DNA from 4 places in the Marinobacter sp. BSs20148 genome. Region 1 is predicted to be linked to each of the others. Evidence: predicted binding sites of a transcription regulator. Region 1 holds the regulator's gene; each other region holds the start of a gene.

Region 1 (5,788 bases):
ACGCCGGTTTGATTAATCAGGAAGACGCCAAATTTCGCCGTAGGGAAGTTGCCGAAGAAGCCGATTTCTACGGCTCCATGGACGGTGCTTCGAAATTTGTAAAAGGCGACGCGGTTGCGGGCCTGCTAATTCTGGCGATCAACATCATTGGCGGGATTGCTATTGGTATGGCCCAGCACGGGCTGGATTTTAGCTTAGCGGTGGAGCGCTACGCGCTGTTGACCATTGGTGACGGCCTTGTGGCCCAAATCCCGTCGCTGTTGTTGTCTACGGCGGCGGCGATTATGGTCACTCGAACCACCTCCAGCCAAGATATGGGCAGCCAGATTCTGCAGCAAATGTTCGATGTGCCCAAAGCTCTTGCTATTGCTGCCGGTATTCTGATTTTGCTAGGCCTGATTCCTGGTATGCCCCACGTAGCCTTTCTGGGCTTGGGTTCGCTGGCGGCGGCAGCGGCCTGGCTTACCTGGAAGAAAAATCAACAAATAGTTGAAGAAGGTGACAAATTCCCGGTACGTGGCGGTGCAGGAACGGCTGGTCGTACCAGCGGTGGTGAACTGGTCAGTGGCGACAGTGGTAGCCAGGCTTTACCGGCACCGGCAGAGAATCGCGAGCTGGGCTGGGACGACGTTGCCACCGTGGACATTGTAGGCCTGGAAGTCGGCTACCGTCTTATTCCGTTGGTGGATAAAAGCCAGGGCGGGCAGTTGCTTAGCCGTATTAAAGGCGTGCGTAAAAAGTTGTCCCAGGATTTGGGCTTTTTGATGCCCTCGGTGCATATCCGCGACAACCTGGACTTAATGCCCAACGTTTATCGCATCACCCTGATGGGCGTCACCATTGCCGAAGCGGATATTCACCCGGAGCGTGAGCTGGCCATCGACCCCGGCCAGGTGTTTGGCAAAGTGGAGGGTATAGAAGGCAAAGATCCGGCTTTTGGCCTTGATGCCATCTGGATAGAGCCAGAGAAAAAAGACCAGGCCCAAAGCCTGGGCTACACCGTGGTAGACGCCAGCACCGTAGTGGCTACTCACCTGAATCAGATTCTGCAGACCCACGCCTATGAGTTGCTGGGCCATGAAGAAGTGCAGAAGTGGCTGGACCAGTTGGAAAAGGTATCGCCGAAACTGGCGGAAGAGCTGGTGCCTTCAGCGGTGAACATCAGCGTGTTGCTGCGAGTGCTGCAGAATTTGCTAAAAGAAGAAGTGCCTATTCGTGATATGCGCTCTATCGCCGAATCCATAGTGAATATGCACCCGCGCAGTCAGGACCCGAAAGTCTTGACCACGGCAACCCGTCAAGCCCTGCGGCGGATGATTGTGCAAAGCATCGTTGGTAACGAATCCGAAATACCGGTGATTACCCTGGATCCAGATCTGGAACAGTTATTGCTTAAGTCTGTACAGCAGAGTCAACAATCCGGCGCGCAGGACGATATCGGGCTAGTGCTAGAGCCGAACATGGTGGAAAAACTCCAGCGCTCACTGCAGGACAGCGTGCAGCGCCAGGAAGTGCTCGGTAAACCAGCGATTCTGCTGGTGTCTGGCCCGCTGCGGCCGGTGCTGGCAAAGTTCGCCAGTTACGGCATAGAACGCCTGCACGTTCTGTCTTATCAGGAAGTGCCGGATAACAAACAGATTACCATCGTAGCGTCGGTAGGCCAGTAACGGCGCAGACGACACTCGGATAACGTCAGCCGCGTTCCCGGCAAAGGATGAGAAAGCATGAAAGTAAAACGTTTTTTTGCACCTACAATGGCCGCAGCCCTGAAGCAGGTCAGCGAACACATGGGGCCGGATGCGATGATACTTTCCAACCGCCGGGTAGATGGCGGCGTTGAAATTGTGACGGCCCTCGATTACGACGAAAACATGGCGCGCCAACGCCTGGGTGACAAAGCGGTGACAGCCACCAGCGGCACTCATCTGGCAGAGCTGCAGGCAGACCAGCAGCGCCACCTGGAAGACGAGCTTGGCCGCTCCCGTGAGCGCATCCGCGGTGTGCGCGATCAGCGCGCCGACAGCCAGGCCGGTTACGGTTCCATTGCTGAAACTGTCAATGGCTTTGCTAACATGACCAGTGCAGATCCGTTTGCAGAGGGCGGCATAACTTTGCCGGCCGGCGCTGACGAGCGTAGCCAAAATGCGGCAGCGCAAAGCGGTCAGCCTGCGGGTTATGCCGGGGAGCTTGCGGCCATGCGTTCTGAAATGAGCAGTCTGCGCGAGCTGATGAGCGGTCAGACCGCGCCTGCCGCGTTAAAAGACACCAGTGCTGACGCCAATGTTACGGCGCTTCAGCAGCGCCTGGCAGAACGTTTGGGTGAGTTCGGCCTTAGCCGCGAGCTGTCTGACAATCTCGCCCGCCGTCACCAAGCCGTGCGCCTGGAGGATGGCTGGAAGCAGTCTCTCAAAATGCTGGTTAACGGTGTGCGTACCCCACGCCAGGAATGGCTGGATGAAGGCGGCATATTTGCTCTTGTTGGACCTACTGGAGCGGGTAAAACCACCACCATCGGCAAACTGGCGGCACGTTACGTGCTGCGCCACGGAGCCGACTCCCTGGCGTTGATTACCACTGATCGTTATCGGGTTGCGGCGCACGAGCAATTGTTTGTGTTTGGCCGTATTCTTAACGTGCCGGTTCGGGTGGTTGATGAAAGCCACCCGCTGGATGAAATTCTGGATGAGTTGTCTGATCGTCGCCTGGTGTTGATTGATACCGCCGGGCTGACCAGCACCGATCGGGGCTATCAGGAACAATTGGCCGAGCTAGTCCGCAGTCATCACAAAATCCGTACACATTTGGTGGTGTCTGCCACCAGCCAGCCGCGGATTATGAAATCCGTATGGCATTGCTATAAGATGGCAAACCTTGCCGGTTGTGTGATTACCAAGATCGACGAGGCTCTGACTCTGGGCGAAGCGCTGGGATTTGTTATGGAAACCAGTCTGCCGGTGGCTTGGTACACCGACGGCCAGAAAATACCCCAAGACTTGCACCCGGCGAAAGCGCTTGCGCTGGTGCAACTCGGTGTAGAACGTCTGAAGGGTTTGCGGCAGGAGCAGGCAGTTGCCAGCGGGTCTTAAAAATGCCGGTTGTAAAAGCATCACAGCAAGCGGGCAGTGAAGAACAGTGGGGCAGCGGCTACATCCGTTCCCGGTTAAACATGGCAAGAGGCCATCATCAGTATGAGTAAAGCACATCCGGTTCAGGTAATTGCGGTCACTGGCGGTAAAGGTGGCGTTGGCAAAAGTAATGTGTCGGTCAACCTGAGTATTGCTCTGGCGCAAAAGGGCCGTCGGGTGGTGCTGTTAGACGCCGACCTGGGGCTTGCCAACATCGATGTGCTGTTAGGCTTGAAAACCAAGCGCAATCTGCAAGACGTACTCAATGGCGACTGCGACTTGCGTGATGTGCTGGTAGACGGCCCCGGCGGCATCAAGATTGTGCCGGCCTCATCAGGTACCCAGCGCATGACCCAGCTCAGTGCTATGGAGCACGCCGGGCTGATTCACGCCTTCAGCGACATCGCCGACCAGATCGACATACTGATTGTGGATACGGCCGCAGGCATCTCCGAATCGGTGGTCAGCTTTTTGCGGGCATCCCAGGAACTGCTGCTGGTGGTGTGCGACGAGCCTACTTCGATTACCGATGCCTACGCCTTAATCAAGTTGATGAATCGCGATTACCACACCAACCGCTTCCGGATTCTGGCCAATCAGGTGAACACCGAACAAGAAGGCCGGCTTTTGTATGAAAAACTGACCCGGGTTACAGAACGTTTTCTGGATGTAGCGTTACAATATGTAGGTATAGTGCCTTTTGACGAGGCCGTTAAAAAAGCGGTGCGGCGTCAGCAAGCGGTGTTGGAAGCTTACCCGCAAGCAAAAGCCTCGCTGGCCATAAGGGCTCTCGCTGAAAAAGTGGACAGTTGGCCGCTGCCATCATCACCGCGGGGCCATCTCGAATTCTTTATAGAGCGGCTCGTCGAAGTTTAAAACACATCCCGTACAAAAAGCGGATTTATGACACTGGTGAAAGATCTCGGAGTCTATCAACGGTCGGGTGCTTCAGACGCTTGCTGGCTGATTGAAGAGCACGCGCCTCTGGTCAAGAAAATTGCCCTTCATCTGCTGGCACGATTGCCCTCCAGTGTTCAGCTGGAAGATCTGATGCAGGCTGGCATGATTGGTTTGCTTGAGGCGTCGCAGCGCTACGCCACGGGTAAAGGTGCGACCTTTGAAACTTACGCCGGTATTCGAATCCGTGGGGCCATGGTAGACGAAATCCGCAAAGGCGACTGGGTTCCGCGTTCGGTGCACCGAAACTCCCGTCGCATTTCCAACGCTATCAAAGCTGTAGAGGGCCGCGAAGGCCGCGAAGCCCACGATGTCGAAGTGGCTGCTGAGCTGGATATGACGCTGTCGGAATACCACAGTTGCCTGGCCGACTCCAACAGCGGTCGGCTTTTCAGTCTGGATGAGCTCAATGATTCCGGCGAACTGCCGATAGAACAATCAGAGACGGATGATAATCCGCTGCACGGGGTGTCAGAGTCCGCCTTCCGTAACAGTTTGGCGGCGGCCATTGAAACCCTGCCAGAACGTGAAAAACTGGTGCTGAGCCTCTATTATCAGGAAGAGTTGAACCTGAGGGAAATCGGTGCTGTGCTGGACGTCAGCGAAAGCCGGGTCAGCCAGATTCACAGCCAGGCTGCCTTGCGCTTACGCAGCCGGTTAGCCGACTGGAAAACAGACCATACATAATTCTAGCGCCTGCAGCCCGCGAGTTGCGGGCAGTGATGCAACGAGATTCGAATAGATTTCAACGATTGGAGGTCCTCATTGGACAAAAATATGAAGATCCTTATTGTGGACGATTTTTCCACGATGCGGCGCATTATCAAAAACCTGCTGCGTGACTTGGGCTTCACCAACACCGACGAAGCCGACGATGGCAATACGGCATTGCCGATGCTGAAAACCGGCAAGTACGACTTTCTGGTGACCGACTGGAATATGCCCGGCATGTCCGGTTTTGACCTGCTCAAGAATGTTCGCGCCGACGATCAGCTGAAAACCCTGCCGATCCTGATGGTGACGGCCGAAGCCAAGCGCGACCAGATTGTCGCTGCGGCGCAGGCCGGTGTGAACGGCTACATTATAAAGCCGTTCACTGCCGCCGTTCTCAAAGAAAAAATCGAAAAAATCTTTGAGCGAATTCAGTAACCGGGGAGTGGATACAAGCCATGAGCAAGTCAACAGGCGAGCGCCATGCCCTGGAACCAGAGCTGACGGAAAAATTAAAGCAACAGTCCGAACGGTTGGTTGAGAGCGTGCGCGCGGGCGATTATGCGCGCGCTATGGCACTGATCAGCGAGCTTGCAGAAGTGCGAGATCAGGGCCTGTACCACGAAGTAGGGCGGCTAACCCGCAGCCTGCACGAAGCCATGCGTAATTTTCAGATTGATCCGCGCAGCCCCGAACAGAAAGAAGCACTGTCAAAAATGACCGACGCTTCCGATCGCCTGGAATACGTGGTGCAAATGACGGGTCAGGCGGCGAATCGCACCATGGATCTGGTGGAAGAAAGCATGCCGGTCGCCCGCCATTTGCAAGAGGAAGCCCAGGATCTGCTCCAGCAGTGGCAGCGTCTGCGGCGGCGGGATATGGCTCCGACCGAATTCCGCGAGTTACACGCTCGCATGGACCAGTTTTTGGGGGCGTTGAGCACCGACGCCGGCAAGCTTTACGGTAACTTCTCAGAAATTTTATTGGCGCAGGAT
Region 2 (5,788 bases), 120 kb from region 1:
AGGGCATCACGGAGCTCCTTTAGTGATGTTTTAAACCTCTTTTAACCTTAACGCACTGAGCCCCGAAACTTCCAGCTTCGAGGCTCAGTGCGATCGTCGTAAAAACCCTTACTGGCGGGTCGTGTTACCCGACGAAAACAGGGGACGCCACAAAATTCCAGATAATAACCGAACCCACACGGGTGGCGACCAGAATGACAAGGGCCACGGTTAGCAGTGCGCCGCCGTAAAATACGGCTCTGTCTTGATCAATGCCCATCACGATGGGAAGCCCGTCATACATCAGCCAGGCGCCGTAGCAGGCGGCCGCCAAAAATACCATCGCATTGAACCAGGGCACCGGGTACAGCAGAGCGAAGCCTGCCAGAAACATCGGCGTGCAAGAATAAGCCGCCAGTGCAATGCCATTAGACGGCGTTACTTCTTCTTTGGCACCGTAGGTTCTAGCCATCCAGTTCACCGCATAACCCAGTGCAAAAACGCCCACCAGCATAGCAATGTACGTTAGCACACTGAGTTGGGCCGCACTGATTTCGGTCAGCTTGACAATCCTTTCGCTGCCAACTTTCCAACCAAAAATAGCTGTTGATATGTAAGCACAAATTGGTGCTATCGCCGCCAGAATCACGACGTAGGCAACGTAAAGCCGGCGGGGTGTTTCGTGCTCGTTGCGAATGGCAGCCCATTCGGCGTCTGGTTTCGTGAATAATCCAAAAGCATGTGAAAGAAGCATGAGCACCACCTGTTATTGTCGTTGTCGTTGTTATTGTTGTCGTTGTTGTCTAAGAGAGTATATACGACACTTCCAATTTCGCCAGACCATTGACGATTGAAATAATCGGTTAACATTTGATCACCTGCACCCAATTCGAAACATAAAGCGTCCCACCCTTGGGAGCTAAAGCGAGAACTACGCAAGTTGAGTGCGTTTTCAAGGCCAACAGTTCACCCAGCGCCGTTTACGCTTTAATTTGAAACTTTTTCAGAATCGTGTCCAGCAACTCCGCCTGCTCATTCAATTTTAGCGCCGTATTGGCCGTTTCTTTTGCGGTATGGTTACTCGCTTGAGTAATCGTCTCGATCCCCGTAACGCTCTCGGTAATGTATTCGGCCGCCTTCGCTTGTTCGCTGCAGGCGTGCGCTATTTGGGCCACCAGGTTGGATGCTTCGTTCACGTTAGCGAATATATTTTTTAATGACTCCGTTGTTTTGCCCGCAATATCGATACCGTTTTTAGCTTTTTCAGTCGATTTCTCAATCAATGCGGATGTCTCTTGGGCCGTATTCGCACTTCGTCTGGCCAAATTTCTTACTTCGTCAGCAACCACCGCAAAACCACGCCCTTGCTCTCCTGCTCGAGCCGCTTCAATCGCGGCGTTTAAAGCCAACAAATTTGTTTGGGATGCAATTTCGTCAATTGTCTTGATGAAAGACTCAACATTTTTGCTTGAACTGTTAATTTCTTCCATCGCTAACATCATACGCGACATTTCTTTACTGCCTGCTTGCGCTGCTTGCTGTGCATTGGCTGTTAACTTCTGAGCTTGCAAAGCGCTATCGGCATTTTCATTGGTTTGAGACGTTAGTTCAAATAACGACGATGAAATACTCTCTAAATTTGACGCTTGTTTATTTGCTCCCTCAGCAACTTTTTTACTAGCCCCCGATAACTGACCACTGCCCGCAGAAATCGCATTGCCCGCTGTCTGAACCTTCCCAAAAAACTCATTTAGGTTAGCCACCATTTTCTGCATCGAACGGCCTAACACATCACGCTCTGACGCTAAGGAAACCTCAACGGTTAGATCGCCTTGCGCAATGCGCTCTAATACTTCGGCTTTTTCCTGTAGGTTTTCAGCCATATTCTGTAAGGTCGCAAAAATCCCAATTGAATTCTTGCGCGACATTGCCTCAGCGTTGGCTTGCAGATCACCTGCCGCTACATTCGTTGCGATTTTTTCGATATATGCCGGCTCCCCGCCTAGTTGGCGCATGATACTTTTCGCAAAAAATGCAGCCAAAGCAAAACCGCAAATGATCGCAATCAGTGTGCCAAACACCGTTATATTAATCACAAAAGCCGAATCGGAATTCAAAGAGTTCATTCGTGTCACCATGAGCGACTCTTCTCTTTCTTTAAATGTAGCAACTTGTTTTCGAAATTTATCAAAATGCTCCTTGCCTTTCGCCTGCCCTACTACGTTCGCAATGTCATAGAGAGTTCTTATAACGCCCACCTGCCGACGCAGAGCAATGTTCGGTTCACCAATTTCTCGCTTCCATGTTGCAACGGTCTCTCTGATTTCAGACAACAACAGTACTTGCGGAGGGTCTTTTTCAACCGTTACTGACAGCTCATCAATTAGTGCGTTTATCTGTTTTTCACCTAATTTGTAAGGATCGAGAAACGGTTCTTGTCCCGTCAACAAAAACCCTCGCATACCCGTTTGCATATCGACAGCCGCTGATTCAATAGATGAAGCTTTGGCCAACACCTTATGAGTGTGGTCTACCGAGTTAAAGTTATATAGCAAAGACTTAATACCCACATAAGCGATTGTCGATATAACAATTAAAAACAATAAGATTAGCCCGTTTACCAAGAATAATTTGGTGCGCAATCTCATGTTTCCCATGATTTTCCCCAGAATGAATAGACGCAGATCGCCTAGCAATTGAATTTATTGAAAACCTATACGCTTATCGTAAAATTTCTGAAAAACTTTAGGGAAAATCAAGCCCAGCAGCTTGTTTGCCTCCCACTTTCAGCATAATTATGCCTTTTGCGCTGCTGGTAACATGCAGCCATCCGCAGGCGACTTTTCTGCTAAACCAAGCTTTGAAATATTAAAAAGTCGAAATCTTTTACACTTTAACTGTAGCTCAGCGCAACGTACAACTTAAGTGCTAACACCGCTAATTGAGCCATGCCCTGCTGTGCCCAAGGTCAAACTTTTGGGGGTTTCAGATGCAGAGAGAGCAAAAAAGGGGGGACAGATTTAAAATCTGTCCCCCCTTTTTTGCTAAGACTCACAGCGATTCACTTCCATCAACCATCGCTGATCATAACGCCTTTCACATTCACGAACTCGAGCATGCCAAAACCACCATGCTCACGGCCATAGCCGCTTTCTTTTACCCCGCCAAAGGGCATGTTTGGCAGCGCCAGGTTGTAGCCATTAATGTTCACCATACCGGTGTCCAGTTCGTCACGGGCAATGCGGATCGCTTCTGCTTCATCTGCAGAAAAAATACCACCACCTAGGCCATACACAGAATCGTTGGCAACCGCGATCGCTTCGGCTTTGTCTTTTACCCGAATCAACGCGGCCACGGGGCCGAACAGCTCGGCGTCGTAAGCGGGCTGGCCTGGGGTGACATTTTCCAGAACCGTCGGCGGGTAATAGCAGCCCTTACCCTCTGGGATCTCGCCGCCCAGCAGGCAGGTGGCGCCGGCGTCAATCGACTTGCGCACCTGATCGTGCAGTCCATCCCGCAGATCCTTTCGGGCCATGGGGCCGATATCGGTTTGCGGGTCAGTCGGGTCACCAAATGTCACGTTTTTCATCGCGGCAACGTAGGCATCACGGAACTGGTCGTAAACCGCATCTTCAATAATAAAACGTTTGGCGGCAACACAGGTTTGACCGGCGTTGTACACCCGGCCCTGCACAGAAAACTTCACAGCCTTTTCAATGTCGGCGTCGGCCAGCACCAAATAGGCATCGTTACTGCCCAACTCCATCACTGATTTCTTCAACACTTTGCCCGCTTTTTCGGCAACAACGCGACCCGCACCCGGGCTGCCCGTTAGCGTAACGCCGCGAACACGCTTGTGTTCGATCACCGCGTCTGAAACGTCATGGCTGATCAGCAGCGTGCGAAAGGCGTTTTGGGGCAAGCCGGCATCGCGATACAGCTGCTCAACCTCAATTGCCATACCCCACACGTTGGCCGCGTGCTTCAACAGTACGGTATTACCGGCCATCAGGTTAGCGGCGCTGTAACGAATAACCTGATACAGCGGGAAATTCCACGGTTGAATGCCGTAAATGACGCCCTGGGGCTGATAGGTCACCAAGCCGCGGCCACCGTCAATGTCGCGGGTTTCGTCAGCCAATACCTGCGCGCCCTGATCTGCGGTGTACTCGCAAATGGCCGCACACAAATCGCATTCCTGCTTGCCCTGCGCCAGGGTTTTACCCATTTCACGGGTCATCAGCGCGGCGTACTCGTTCTTGCGCTCGCGAATCAGTTCAGCGGTTTTGCGCAGCACATTCGCGCGATCCAAAAACCGCGTTTGCCGCCAGCCCAAAAAAGCCTCGTGGCACTGATCAACAATGCCTTCGGCCTCTTCCCGGGATATCAAAGAATAGGTTTCGATCACTTCTTCCGTTGCCGGATTGATTGTCTGGTTTGAATCTGACATCGCTATGCCTCCTTCAGGTGGAATTGCGTTTCAGAACCATCGCCCGGTCAATCCGAACGAAAGCCATCCTCGGAAGTTAACACACCGACAAGGCGCCAACGGCGAGGTTACAGAATCGTATAACGGTGGCCATGAAACACCAACGGAGTGAGGGCAAGCTCACTCTGGGCATAACACCGGGGATAGATTTGAAACCTGTCCCCTATCTTGTTTACGCTGCCTTATGCCTCTCCATGTCGGGCCGCATGTCCATGTTGGGCCGCGCGCTCAGGCGCCGATCACGCCGTTGTCGTCGCGGGTAATGATGACGGTTGCATCCCGTGGATGATCGCCTTCGGTGCCAAAGGGCCAATCGCGAGCCGGATGCTGAATGTTCACAAACATGGATTTAACATCCGGCGTTGTCACAACGCCGGTTACCTCACAACCCTGAGGTCCCACGAAAAAGCGCCTGATGTCCCGGGTTGCGGGGTTGGCCGCTAGCATCATGTTGTTCTGGTAGGGTGCGGCGTCAGAGCCATCGGTCTGAATCCAGAGGCGGCCATTGTAGTCAAACCAAAGGCCGTCCGGGCTGTTGAAGATATTGTCATCCGTCAGCGACACCACAACTTTTCCATCTACGATCGTCTCTGTACCCTGCTCCCCGGCAAACAAAAAGATATCCCATTGGAATTCAGCTGCAGCAAAGTCTTTATTGGCTTCGCTCCAGCGAATAATGTGGCCCGTGCGATTTTCTGCATTGGGGTTGGCCGCATTCACCTGTTCTTCCGTGCGTTGTGAGTTGTTGGTAAGGGTGAAGTAAACTTCGCCCGTGTTTGGGTCAACCGCGCCCCATTCCGGGCGATCCATCGGCGTAGCTCCGGCAATATCGGCGGCCAAACGCGTATTCAAAAGAACATCCGCCTGGTTTTCAAAACCCTCGAACAGAACTGCACCCACCGATGAACCTTGTGCAGCCTGCACGCGGGCCACAAAATCCAGGTTATCAAGCGACAGCGCGAGCCAGTCGCCCGAGCCATCTTCATTAAAACGTGCGACATACAGGGTGCCTTCATCCAGCAGATAGCCGCTGGCAGTTGCCGCATAATAAGGCCGCGAGGAAACAAACTTGTAGATATACTCAAAGCGGGAGTCGTCGCCGGAGTAACAGACAACGGGTTTACCTTCTTCAACCGGCGCAAAAATGACGCCCTCGTGCCCGAATCGACCCAGAGCTGTGCGTTTCTGAGGTTTGCTTTCCGGCGTAAACGGATCAATTTCGACCATATAACCGAAGGTGTTTGCTTCGTTCCGATAGTCGTCTTTAGCGCTTTCGGCCGCAGGGGTGATGTTGAACCGAATGTACTGATCCTCGCCACT
Region 3 (5,788 bases), 760 kb from region 1:
CCAACTTGGCGTAAAGCGCACCCTGCTTGTTGCCCGAAGCGGCCTGGCCTGGCGTCAGTGAATCCAGTATTTGTACTGGCACTCCGCGTTCTGCCAGGTTGCGCGCCAGGCAGGCACCGGCAATGCCAGCGCCGATAATGACCACGGAATCCGGACGGCAGGCTGGCTGTGGATCGGGTTTGCTCAGGTCGTGCCAGGCGTCGCCTTGCGGGCCGAAGTGCAGTGTCAGTCGGACTTGCCCATCCGCAAATACTAATCGGTGAAGGCCCGCCACGGCGGGTGGCCAAGCTTGTACCAGCTGTTCGCTGAATTCGGCCAGTTGTGGCCAGAGTGACACTGCACGCTTGAGATCGTCACGGCTGAGGGGGTGTTGCTGGTGGGAAATAAAATGCAGAACATTGCCGGGTTCAGGGCGTTGAGCCATCCAGTTCTGCCAACAGGCCAGAAAATCAAGCCCGAGGTCGAATTCGGCCGCGGCAAAGACCGTCTGCTGAGAGTTCGTGATTTGCTCAACATGCTGAATCTGGATTGTCTCTAGACTGAGCTCGTCATAAATTCGGTTACTGAAGCCATTTAAGTAAAACCGGCCATTCTCCAACCAGGTTATTTTAGCGTGATCCAGCGCCGGCCCTGTCATGGGGTCATAGTTTTAACAAGCGACATGCTTTCGATCGTAATGGTCTGAAGCGGAACATCACTCATGCCTTTGCGCGATCCTGTTTCTGTATTGGCAATGGCGTCAATGACGTCCATGCCTGAAACAACTTTGCCAAACACCGCGTAACCTGCACCGCGCGAGTTTGGATTAAGAAAGTCGTTGTCGGTCAGGTTGACAAAGAATTGGGCGGTTGCAGAGTCTGGTGCGTTGGTTCGCGCCATTGCCACGGTGCCACGCAGGTTTGGTAATGAAGGCGTGGCTTCGTTGCGGATGGGGGCGCGGGTTTCTTGGGACTGCAGATCGGAGCTAAATCCGCCGCCTTGGACCATGAAACCTGGAATAACCCGGTGAAATACGGTGCCTTGGTAAAAGCCCGAGCGCACGTATTCCAGAAAATTAGCCACGGTCTCCGGTGCCACATCGGGCCTCAATTGAAGTGTAAATTGGCCTTCGGAGGTTATGACGTCGACGTTAACCAGATCCTGAATGGCGCTATCATCAGCGTTGACGGTGCCCACTAGAGCGCAGCTTGCGGCTAGGACTGAAAAGAAAAATGCGGACAAAAAACGTTTTACAGCGGGCATGCTCTGGCTACCTTGGCAGATTGCGATTAAAAAACGTGGTCAAAGCACGGCAGCGACGCATATCAGACTAATAATGCGTCAGGCGCTTGCCAGAATAGTACTGGATGACACCGCCGTATGCTGGCCCCCAGCGCCGTAGAGTTTCTGTCGGCTACTGGAACCGCGCACTATATCACTTAATCTAGCCAGGCGTTTTTGCATGTGGGCCATGACCCGGCCGTTGTTTTGGTTTAGCTGCTGGCACTGGGTCAGCGCCTGATCGGCTTGGCGCCAGAGCTGGTGGAGTTCGGTCAAGCCAGCTGCGGCGATGAAGCGGGAAGGATTGCCGCTCTCAGGACGAAAGCCCATCGCTACCAAAGCGTGAATCTTAAGTTTGGCGCGTTCGCGAATTTGCTCCAGCTGGGCGTTCTTTTCGTCGGTCAGTGCCTGAAGCTGTTTGATGTCAGAGGTAGACAGCAACTCTTTCTCATCGCGCAGAAGATCCGCCATAGCAGACAACTGGCGGACATCTTGCGCAAGAAGGTGTTTTAGATCATCAATAGCGGCCATAATTTATTTATCCGAATATGCTTTTATCCATATCAAGCATTTTCTGGGCCAATTGTTGAGCGTCTACTTTGTAACTGCCATCTTCCAGAGCGCTGCGAATCTTAGAAATCTGCTCATCGTTCATTTCCGGGAAGTCGCCTAGTTTTTGCTCTAGCTGTTTAAGATCGCGGGCCTGGCTGCTCAAATTAACACTCTCACCGCGGGCCTGCGTGCTTTGGACTGTAGCCTGATCTGCAGTTGCGTTTTTGACCGCGCTGCCGGCTTTATCGGCGGTGGGGCGCTGCGTGTTGATTTGGCTTTGGTTGATTCCATTGAAGTCAACGGACATGTTGTTACCTGCTGTATTGGTTGCTGCGCCGATTTGGGCGCAAAATATGGCTTATAATTGCGTAACGGCGGCGGCGCGGAAAGCTTTAATATGTTTCTACAAAAAGTAGCCGGCTCGTTTTTGCCGCTTGTGCTTTGGCGGCAAGGGCTTATGCGATGTAACGGCAAGAAAGTGCCGGTTAGCGTCGCCTTGTTTTCGTTTGTTTCTTACATCGGAATCAGCACCTGGCCAGGTGCAGTCACCCGACCTTTGATGGTCCGTGAAGACTGCAAGTTTTCTACCAGCACCTGCTCACCAATAGCTGCATTGGCCAAGGCCTTTCCGCGCGAACTCACGGTGAAAGAACCGCTGCTGGCGGTGATCATCACATGGTCGCCACGTTCCACGGCATCAGGGGCAGCAAGCAGATCCGGGGTGATCAACGAGCCACTGTTAATTGGCCGGCGAACCTCCATACCAATGATTGACTGCGCTTTGGCGATGGTCCCACGGCGGCTGGCATTCACCACAACGGTCTGTAGGCTCACCATATCGGCGCGGAGGCGCTCGCCACGGGCGAGTGGGCGGCTAGCCACCAACGCCTGTCCGCGAATGTCTACGGTAGCGCTCAGGTACATGCGCCATGGCCGCTCCCCGCTGCACTCGATCAACATAGAGGGCTGGCCGGATTTCCAAGGATCACCGCTGAAATTGACATCCAGTGCACCATTGCATTCAGCCAATGACAATCTGGGGTCGGGTTTTGCACTTTCATAGCTGACTTCATAGCCTGCGGCGGCCTGTTCTGTGGCAAACTGTTGCAAAAACAGATTAGCTGCAGCGTGAATATCGTGTGCGGTAGAGTTTGCTAGCGCAAATGAGCTTAGGCATAGGCCGAGCAGGGCGATGACAAGAGTGTGGTTGCGCATAATGTGAAAGCGTCCTGTTTTGCCGGTGTGTTGGTGAAGTCGGCCGTGCTGCGCAAAAATAATTCCGGTGGCATCACGATTCGCGGGCACTGGCCGTTAAACTTGATATGCAGTCGCCATATTTTGGCGCATGTCAGAAAAATTGCTCTTTCAAGACTCTTAAGCGAGCAAAAACTGTGCCGGTTAGCCCGGCCGTCGGGAGAAAGAACTATGGCAGGTGTATTGGACAGCGTTAACCAGCGTACGCAGATGGTCGGTAAAAACCGGCTGGAGTTGTTATTGTTTCGGCTCCGCGGGCGCCAGATTTATGGCATTAATGTGTTCAAGGTAAAAGAGGTGTTGCAGTGCCCTAAGCTGTTCAGCATTCCCAGCAGCCTGCCGGTGGTTCGCGGCGTGGCCTACACACGCGGCGCGACTATTCCGATTATTGATCTGGCGATGGCGATTGGCATGCCGGCCATCCCTCAAGAAGATCTGGCCACCAGTTTTGTGATCATTACCGAGTACAATCGCAAAACCCAAGGCTTTCTAGTGAGTGGTGTGGAAGGTATTGTGAACATGAACTGGGAAGATATTCTGCCACCGCCCAAAGGCGCAGGCCGCGATGTATACCTGACAGCCGTCACCAAAATTGACGAAAAACTCATTGAGGTCATTGATGTAGAAAAGGTTCTTTCGGAAGTGGCTCCGTTAAAAGAAGACGTTGGTGAAGACATCCTCAGCCGCAATGCATCGCGGGTTCAAGGTCATCTTCCGGTGTTGGTGGTGGATGATTCCAGTGTGGCCCGGCGGCAGATCGAGCGTTGCCTGAAAGCGATAGGCATGGATGTTGTCACCCATAATGACGGCAAGCAGGCGTTGGACTATCTGGTAGAGATCACCGCCGACGGTTCGAAGGCGACGGATCATCATTCGATGATGATTTCTGACGTTGAAATGCCTGAAATGGACGGGTATACACTAGTTGCGCGCTGCAAAGAAAATCCGCTGATCAGCGAACTGTTTATTATGCTGCACACGTCCCTGAGCGGAGTGTTTAATAAAGCAATGGTTCAGAAAGTGGGTGCAGACGATTTTATGGCGAAATTCAGCCCCGACGAACTGGCCGAGCGGGTTATGGATATTATTGATGGAAAATAAACGTGTTACTTCACAGGCTGTCAGAATCGAGAACGCATGAAAGCTGAAATTACTCCTCAGGAATACGTTGCGTTCAAAACCTTTTTACAGGACGCATCCGGCATTCTGCTGGGCGACAATAAACAGTATCTGGTGAAGAGTCGGCTGCGCCGGATTCTGGAAGACAATCAGCTAGGCTCTCTTGGCGAGTTACTCGATCGCTTGAAGCGTCCGGGCCGCCATAATCTGAGCGAGGTGGTTATTGATGCCATGACCACCAACGAAACTCTATGGTTTCGGGACAATCATCCGTTCCGCATTTTGCAGGATATTTTGCTGCCTGATTTTGCTGATCGTAAAATGGCACAACCGTTACGCATCTGGTCGGCGGCCTGCTCCACCGGGCAGGAACCTTATTCCACGGCAATCGTGATCGAAGAGTATCGCCGCTCGCGTCCTGGGCGCCTGCGTGATGTGAAGATTGTTGCCACCGACATTTCCAAAACGGTTCTGGACGCGGCGCGACGCGGCGAATATGAAGCTATTGCTATTGGCCGGGGCTTGTCGCCGGAGCGGCAAAAACAGTTTTTTACCGCTGCTGTCAACGGCAGTTGGCAGATCAAACCACAGATAAAAGCGATGGTGGAGTATAAGGAAATCAACTTATTAGAGCGGTATCTTCTAGGTAAGTTTGATATTGCCATGTGCCGCAACGTGCTGATTTATTTCTCCGCGGAGCACAAGCGCGACATTCTTACCCGTATTCACGCGTCCTTGAACCCGGGCGGCTATCTTATACTGGGCGCTTCGGAATCCCTTACAGGGTTAACTGACCTGTACGAGATGGTCCAGTGCAGTCCGGGTATTATCTACCGAAAGAAATAAACTATGCCATTAAATGTATGGGTGTTGATTGCGGCGCAGGCGATGGCCATGTGCACGGCGCCATTTATCGTGTTTATTGGCAGCATTCAGGGCCGGGCGCTGGCCGGTAGCCCTGAATACGCGACCTTGCCGGTTGCGTTCGTGGTGGTGGGTACGGTGTTGTCTATCAAACCGGCCACCTGGCTTATGGCTCGCGTCGGGCGCAAGCCGGTTATGATGTTGGGCACGGTTATGGGCACGATCGCGGCTGGGGTGGGTGCCTTGGCCTCCTGGCAAGGTTCTTTTGCCCTTTTGTGTCTAGCGGCGGTACTCGGCGGCAGCGGGCTTGCAGTGGTACATCAGTACCGCTTTGCCGCTATGGAATCTGTCCCTCCCAAGCTAGCCGGCACCGCAGCAGCCCGCGTTCTGTTAGGTGGATTGGTTGCGGCCTGGGTCGGTCCGGAAATTGCCTCGATTGGAGGTGACGATCCGCTACACCCGTTTTTGACTAGCTGGCTGGGACTGGCAGCGGTTCAGCTTGCTGCGATGATCATATTGATGCTCGGTTACCGCAGTAGCGGCGAATTAACGCGACCGCTGCATGAAGGTGGTGGTCGGCCGATGCGTGAAATCCTTGCAAATCCAGTAATATGGGTTGCCATCAGCGCCGCTGCGGTGGGTTACGCGATCATGAGTTTCATTATGACGGCAACGCCCCTTAGCATGACCGAAATGGCAGGGCACCCGCTAGGCGATGCCAAACGAGTCATTCAGTTGC
Region 4 (5,788 bases), 220 kb from region 1:
GCTTTCCATCCGAGCTGTAAAACAGCGGTTTCTGAGGTGCGGAACAGGTGGTCGCCTAACGTTACTCCCAATTTGCCCTCCCGATGGATGGCATCTGCTGCAAATTGCATCAAGTAATAGCGACTGATCAAATTGTAGATCTGGGCTTCTTTTCCAGATAGCGTAGCACCCGCGCTACTCCGGCTAGTGGGAATAATGGCGTGGTGGGCGTCTACTTTTTTGTCATTCCAAGCTGCGGTTTTTCGTTGTAAATCGGCTGTGTTGCAGGCTTCGGCAAGGTCGGTATCGACCTTGCCGACAGCGCTTATAACCTGCTGACGTTGATTGTAATGTTCCAGCGGTAGGTAACGGCTGTCAGACCGCGGGTAGGTAATGAGTTGGTGGCGCTCGTACAGACTCTGCGCGGTATCCAGCACGTCTTTAGCGGCCATGCGGAACAATCGACCGGCTTCGATTTGCAACGCCGAAAGCGACAGGGGCAGTGGTGGCGGCTCTGAGCGGTCGCGAAAGCGGGATTCGCAGATTTTGCCTGGTCTCCCCTCAACCGCGGCGGCGATCTGTTCCGCCGCGCTGCGATCCAGCAAGCGGTTTTCGCTGTCCAGCAGGTGTTGGTAATCTTCACCTGGCACCCAGCGCGCGCTAAAAGTGCGGGTGTCAGAGTCTTCTTCCATGCCGTGAAAATGGGCTTCCAGCGGGAAAAAGTCTTGGGGCTGAAACTGTTCAATGTGCTGATCGCGCTTAACCACCAGGCCCAGCACCGGGGTTTGCACCCGGCCAACAGAGTAAACGCCCTGCTGGCCTTTTGTTTGATAGAGCAGAGTATAAAAACGGGTCAGGTTCAAGCCGTAGAGCCAGTCTGCGCGCTGGCGTGCCAGGGCCGAAGCCGACAGCCGAAGGAAGTCACGGTTATCGCGGGTCTGTTTGAGCGCTTTGGCTACCGCAGCCGGGGTTAAATCGTTAATCAGCAGGCGCCTTACGGGCGCATCCGTGCCCACGTAGCGAATCACCTCGTCTACCAGCAGCTGGCCTTCCCGGTCCGGGTCACCAGCGTGGGTGATTTCGCTGGCTTTGCGAATCAGCGATTTCAGTACGTTAAGCTGGGCGGCAACGCCGGTTTTCGGAGTGAGCTGCCATTTTTCCGGGAACATCGGCAGCTGGTCGGCGCGCCAGTTCTTCCAGGCCGGGTTATAGCTGGCGGGTTCGGCGGGCTCCAGCAAATGGCCGATACACCAGCTGACCGTAACCGCACTGCTGCCATTGCCGCAGCGAATCCAGCCCTGACCTTTTTGTTGGGGTTGGGGCAGGGCCGCGGCGATGGCGCGGCCAAGGCTGGGTTTTTCGGCGATATAAAGGTGCATGGTGTTCCCGTTTGGCTTGAAACTGACGTGGGGTGCGAATTTAAGATTGAATTTAAGAGTGGCCCGCTACCCGTGTTCGCTGCGAATGTGGCGGTTCCCCGCAACGCTGTCAAGGTTGTCGGGTTTAGCGGTTGATATATAGTAGACTGTTGATATACAAGCAACGAAGAGTGAGTGAGTGATGGACGTGCAGAAAACAATCGAGGCCAAGTTGCGCCAGGCTTTTGATGCCCAGGTGATGATTATCGAGAACGAAAGCCACAAGCACAACGTGCCGCCCAATTCGGAAACCCATTTCAAGGTGACCCTGGTATCACCGGCATTTTTGGGGCAATCAAAGGTGAAGCGCCACCAGGCGATCTATCAAGTGCTGGCTGCAGAGTTGGCTGCTGGTGTGCACGCGCTGGCTATGCACCCTTTCACGCCTGAGGAATGGGCTGCGCAAAATCAGTCCACACCCGATTCCCCAAACTGCTTGGGCGGCTCAAAAAACGACCCCGGGGCAAGCTTCAACAAGAGGGCTGATTCATGAGTCAGTTTTTTCAGATTCATCCGGATAATCCGCAAAAGCGCCTTATTAATCAGGCGGTGGATATTCTTCGCAAAGGCGGCGTTATTGCGTACCCGACCGACTCGGGCTATGCGTTAGGCTGCCATTTGGGTGACAAATCTGCTTCTGATCGTATAAAACGCATTCGCAAACTGGACGACAAGCACAACTTCACCTTGGTTTGCAGGGATTTGTCAGACATTGGTACTTACGCCAAGGTCGACAACACCACCTACCGTATGCTGAAAACCTACACGCCCGGTGCTTACACCTTTATTCTGGATGCCACCAGCGAGGTGCCACGGCGTTTGTTGCATCCCAAGCGCCGTACCATTGGCGTCCGTGTTCCTGACAACGCGGTTGTGCACGCACTTTTGGGGGAGTTTGGCGAACCCATCATGAGCAGCACGCTGATACTGCCCGGCGAAACCGAGCCAATGACCGATCCGGAAGACATTCGCGATGCGCTCGAACACGAGTTGGATTTGATTATTGACGGTGGTTTCTGCGGTATGGAAGCCACCACGGTGGTTAATTTCACCAGTGGCAGCCCGGAAGTGACACGGGTAGGCAAGGGCGACCCGTCGCCGTTTAAGTAAATTTATTCCAAATCAGGCCCGAGCGTTGAAGCTCAACGCGTAATCCCGGGCTGTGTAGGCAGAGGTCAATGACACGGCTTCGGCGTTGCGGCGTAGCGAGTCGTAGCGGTGCACTAGATCTTGCAGGCCGTTGAACTGCTGGTTCTCGCTGACCAGTGTGTTCAGTAGCGAGTTGTTCACGCCGTAGGCTTTTCCCAACTTCAGAGCATTGTCCATAAAGTGCAGCGTAGGTTCGTTCACACTCATGCGCCGGAATGCATCCTGAAACGCGGTGTTTACGTTCAGGTCCCCGGCAATGCGTGCAAACGCCGGATTCTGGCCTTTGCCCTCTACCGCGATGTTTCCCTGCCTGTCATTTTTGATGTGAATCGCCGTTGCCGGGGGCATGTTGTACTCGGCAAGTTTGTGCCGCAGCGTTTCTCTTATAAAGGCAAGATCTTGCCCGACGCTTTTCTTGTAATCTGTAATCGCTAGCTTGCTTACCTTGCGAGTCGAGTCGTCCTCTTTGCTTTCAGAAGGTGTGAACCGGTCTGCCCCGGGCTGCGCGGTTAGCTCTGCATTGCCTTGAGCACGACTGCCAGTGCTAACTGACGGAGCAGGTGGACGTTTTTCCAGCGCCGTGTGTAATTCGCTGCCGGCACGAAGCAGGGTAGACAGTAGTGACATGGCGGTGCCCTCCGGCAGCAGTGTTGAGTTTGGCGCACAATGTTTGTAGCCACTGTGATTAATCAAGCAAATAGCGGGCCAGTTCGCGTTTGACGTGATCGTACGCTAAATTGACTTGGGCCCAATGAGCCCCAAGGGCTTTGCGGTAAACTTAGTGGTCGTTTAGCCGTTACCTTAAGCAAGCAGCGGCGGTTGAAGTTCCTGATTCGTGCTCCCGTCTTTGCGGCTTGAATTCTCGTTGTCGTCAAAGCCATCAATAAGCCAGGTTAACTATGAAAAAACACTTTTCCATTCGCTTTATGCTCCTTTTAGCACTTGCGACGGCGTTTTCACTGGTGCTCGCGTTCACCGTATTTTTTAGCGCACAGTCCCAGCGTGAACACGTGGAGGAATTCAGCCACAAATATGTAGACGGCTTGGCGAAATCTTACTTTGATGCGCTCAACACCATGATGGTGACGGGCACCATGCACAATCGTGAAATTCTGCGTGAGAAGGTGATGGCGCCGGAAGACGTGCTGAACGTGCGAGTAGTTCGCAGCGATCACCTGAACGAGGTTTTTGGCAGCGGTAACGTTGCAGAACAAATGCGCGGCCCACTTGACGAGAAAGCGTTGGCAGGTGAGCGTATAAAGCACTACTCAAGCAATGAAAGCGGCCGGGTTTACACCCTGATTGAGCCGGTGATTGCGATGGCAGATTACCAGGGTGTGAATTGCTTGGGGTGCCATCAGGCTCGGGAAGGGGATGTGTTGGGTGCCATCCGTGTCGAATATTCCGTGGCTGAAACCGATGCACGGTTGCAGGCGCAGTTGCTGACCAGTGCTGGCAGTCAGGCGGTTCTGTTATTGGGGGTATTTGCAATTACCGCATGGGTGTTGGGGCACTTGGTGTTTTCGCGCTTGCGCCGTTTGCGTGACCGCATGGATGAAATATCCCGTAACTCGGATCTGACCCTTGAGCTGGATGTGGTGCGCAACGATGAAATTGGCTTGGTGTCCAATGCGTTCAACCGCATGATTAGTAAAATGCGAGACAGCATGAACCAGGTTATGGTCAGTGCCGAGCATGTTGAGCAAGCCGCGCGTGATATTGCTAGCAAGGCCGGCGCCAGCGAACGGGAGGTGTTAAGCCAGCGCGACAACACCGACCAAGTGGCCAGTGCGACTACGGAAATGGCAGCATCAGCGCTGCAGGTGCGGGAAAGCGCCATTACCACCACGCGAAAATCGGTGGCTACGGCCGAAGCAGCCGGGCTGGGTGAGGAGCTTGCGCAAAGTGCGGTTGGCGGCATTGAAGCACTAAATGTTGAGGTGCAAAACGGTGCTCAGCGGATTGAAGCTTTGAATCAGCGCACCGCGAAAATGACGACGATGCTGGAGACCATTTCCAATATTGCTGATCAAACCAATCTGTTGGCATTGAACGCGGCTATTGAGGCAGCGCGAGCTGGCGAAGCCGGCCGCGGATTCTCTGTGGTTGCCGATGAAGTGCGGGCTCTTGCATCGCGGACCCAGGTGTCTACGGCTGAGATTCGCGACACGATAAACGGCCTGAAAGAAGAAGTTGCGGGTTGTTTTTCGACCATGCGCGGTGCGTCAGACCGTGCCAGCCAGCAGGTAGATTCCATTTTGAAAGTACAGGCCGAGCTGAAAATCATCGCCGAAGCTACCCGCGAAATTACCAGCCTGAACCAAGGAATGGAAAGCGCCGCTAACGAACAAAGCAATGTGTCTGATCTCATCAATCAGAACGTGATTGAAATCAGTCGGTCCGCCGAGCAAACGACATTGGAAGCCCAGCAGACCGCGCAAATAGCGGCTGAATTGCTGGTAATGGCCGAAAACCTGCGCCAGACAATTGATCAGTTCAAGCTTGTACCATAGGTCTATGGCCATTGAGCCTTGGTTAGAGATGGTTTAGCCGATCAGCAAACGGTTTAGGATATAGCCGCCAACTGTCAGGAAGGCAAACAGACAGCCGGCCAGTATCAGTGGGCGCAGTCCCGCACGTCGTATTGCAGATACCTGTGTGCTCAAGCCCAGTGCGGTCATCGCCATGGATAGCAGGAACAGGTCGACATGGCGAATGGCGTTGGTGGCCATAGCGGGCATGGCAATCACAGAGTTAACCGCAGCCGCCGCCAGGAACAGAACCGCAAACCAGGGAATGACCAACTTCTGCCGTTCCTCTTTGCCAACGCCGGCGTTTGCACGGCGACTTGGCAGGCGCACGTTGGCCAGAATAAGCAGGAACGGCGCCAACATCATTACCCGCACCATTTTTTCAATGATGGCGCTGTTGGCCGCTTCAGTACTGATTGCCTGGCCCGCAGCGACGACCTGCGCAACCTCATGAATGGTAGAACCCACGTAAATACCATACTGGTGCTCTGTCATACCCAGTAGCGGATACATCAATGGGTAAAGAAACATGCTGATGGTGCCAAAAATTACCACCGTTGCGACTGCGACAGATACCTGATCGCTTCTGCCTTTAACCACGGGCTCGGTCGCCAAAATCGCCGCCGCACCACAAATAGAGGCGCCTGCGCCGATTAAAATGGTCGTTTCTTTTTCCATCTTCATCCAGCGCCGGCCAATCAGCTGCGCCAT

The links. The regulator FliA, encoded in region 1, starts transcription of late flagellar genes. The targets are predictions, from matches to a motif close to CTAAAGTTTNNNNNNNNNNNGCCGNTAA.
Region 2: MRBBS_RS04355 (methyl-accepting chemotaxis protein) is a predicted target of FliA. The motif match lies at 2,701-2,728, and genes of this name have one in related genera.
Region 3: flgM (flagellar biosynthesis anti-sigma factor FlgM) is a predicted target of FliA. The motif match lies at 2,181-2,208, and genes of this name have one in related genera.
Region 4: MRBBS_RS05860 (methyl-accepting chemotaxis protein) is a predicted target of FliA. The motif match lies at 3,319-3,346, and genes of this name have one in related genera.

Annotation. Positions count from the first base shown of each region.
Region 1 covers NC_018268.1:1,085,782-1,091,569, forward strand. Annotated here, with positions in the region: gene flhA (flagellar biosynthesis protein FlhA) at 1-1,667, shown strand, start outside; gene flhF (flagellar biosynthesis protein FlhF) at 1,725-3,086, shown strand; gene MRBBS_RS04850 (MinD/ParA family protein) at 3,189-4,001, shown strand; gene MRBBS_RS04855 (RNA polymerase sigma factor FliA) at 4,029-4,769, shown strand; gene cheY (chemotaxis response regulator CheY) at 4,848-5,231, shown strand; gene MRBBS_RS04865 (protein phosphatase CheZ) at 5,252-5,788, shown strand, end outside.
Region 2 covers NC_018268.1:962,231-968,018, reverse strand. Annotated here, with positions in the region: gene MRBBS_RS04365 (DASS family sodium-coupled anion symporter) at 1-7, opposite strand, end outside; gene MRBBS_RS04360 (Yip1 family protein) at 125-733, opposite strand; gene MRBBS_RS04355 (methyl-accepting chemotaxis protein) at 960-2,636, opposite strand; gene MRBBS_RS04350 (NAD-dependent succinate-semialdehyde dehydrogenase) at 3,050-4,429, opposite strand; gene MRBBS_RS04345 (PhoX family protein) at 4,697-5,788, opposite strand, start outside.
Region 3 covers NC_018268.1:1,842,518-1,848,305, forward strand. Annotated here, with positions in the region: gene mnmC (FAD-dependent 5-carboxymethylaminomethyl-2-thiouridine(34) oxidoreductase MnmC) at 1-637, opposite strand, end outside; gene MRBBS_RS08305 (peptidylprolyl isomerase) at 634-1,242, opposite strand; gene MRBBS_RS08310 (flagella synthesis protein FlgN) at 1,321-1,791, opposite strand; gene flgM (flagellar biosynthesis anti-sigma factor FlgM) at 1,799-2,119, opposite strand; gene flgA (flagellar basal body P-ring formation chaperone FlgA) at 2,326-3,027, opposite strand; gene MRBBS_RS08325 (chemotaxis protein CheV) at 3,238-4,167, shown strand; gene MRBBS_RS08330 (CheR family methyltransferase) at 4,204-5,031, shown strand; gene MRBBS_RS08335 (MFS transporter) at 5,035-5,788, shown strand, end outside.
Region 4 covers NC_018268.1:1,303,756-1,309,543, forward strand. Annotated here, with positions in the region: gene MRBBS_RS05840 (DNA topoisomerase 3) at 1-1,358, opposite strand, end outside; gene MRBBS_RS05845 (BolA family protein) at 1,540-1,890, shown strand; gene MRBBS_RS05850 (L-threonylcarbamoyladenylate synthase) at 1,887-2,507, shown strand; gene MRBBS_RS05855 (hypothetical protein) at 2,520-3,173, opposite strand; gene MRBBS_RS05860 (methyl-accepting chemotaxis protein) at 3,446-5,059, shown strand; gene MRBBS_RS05865 (YeiH family protein) at 5,093-5,788, opposite strand, start outside.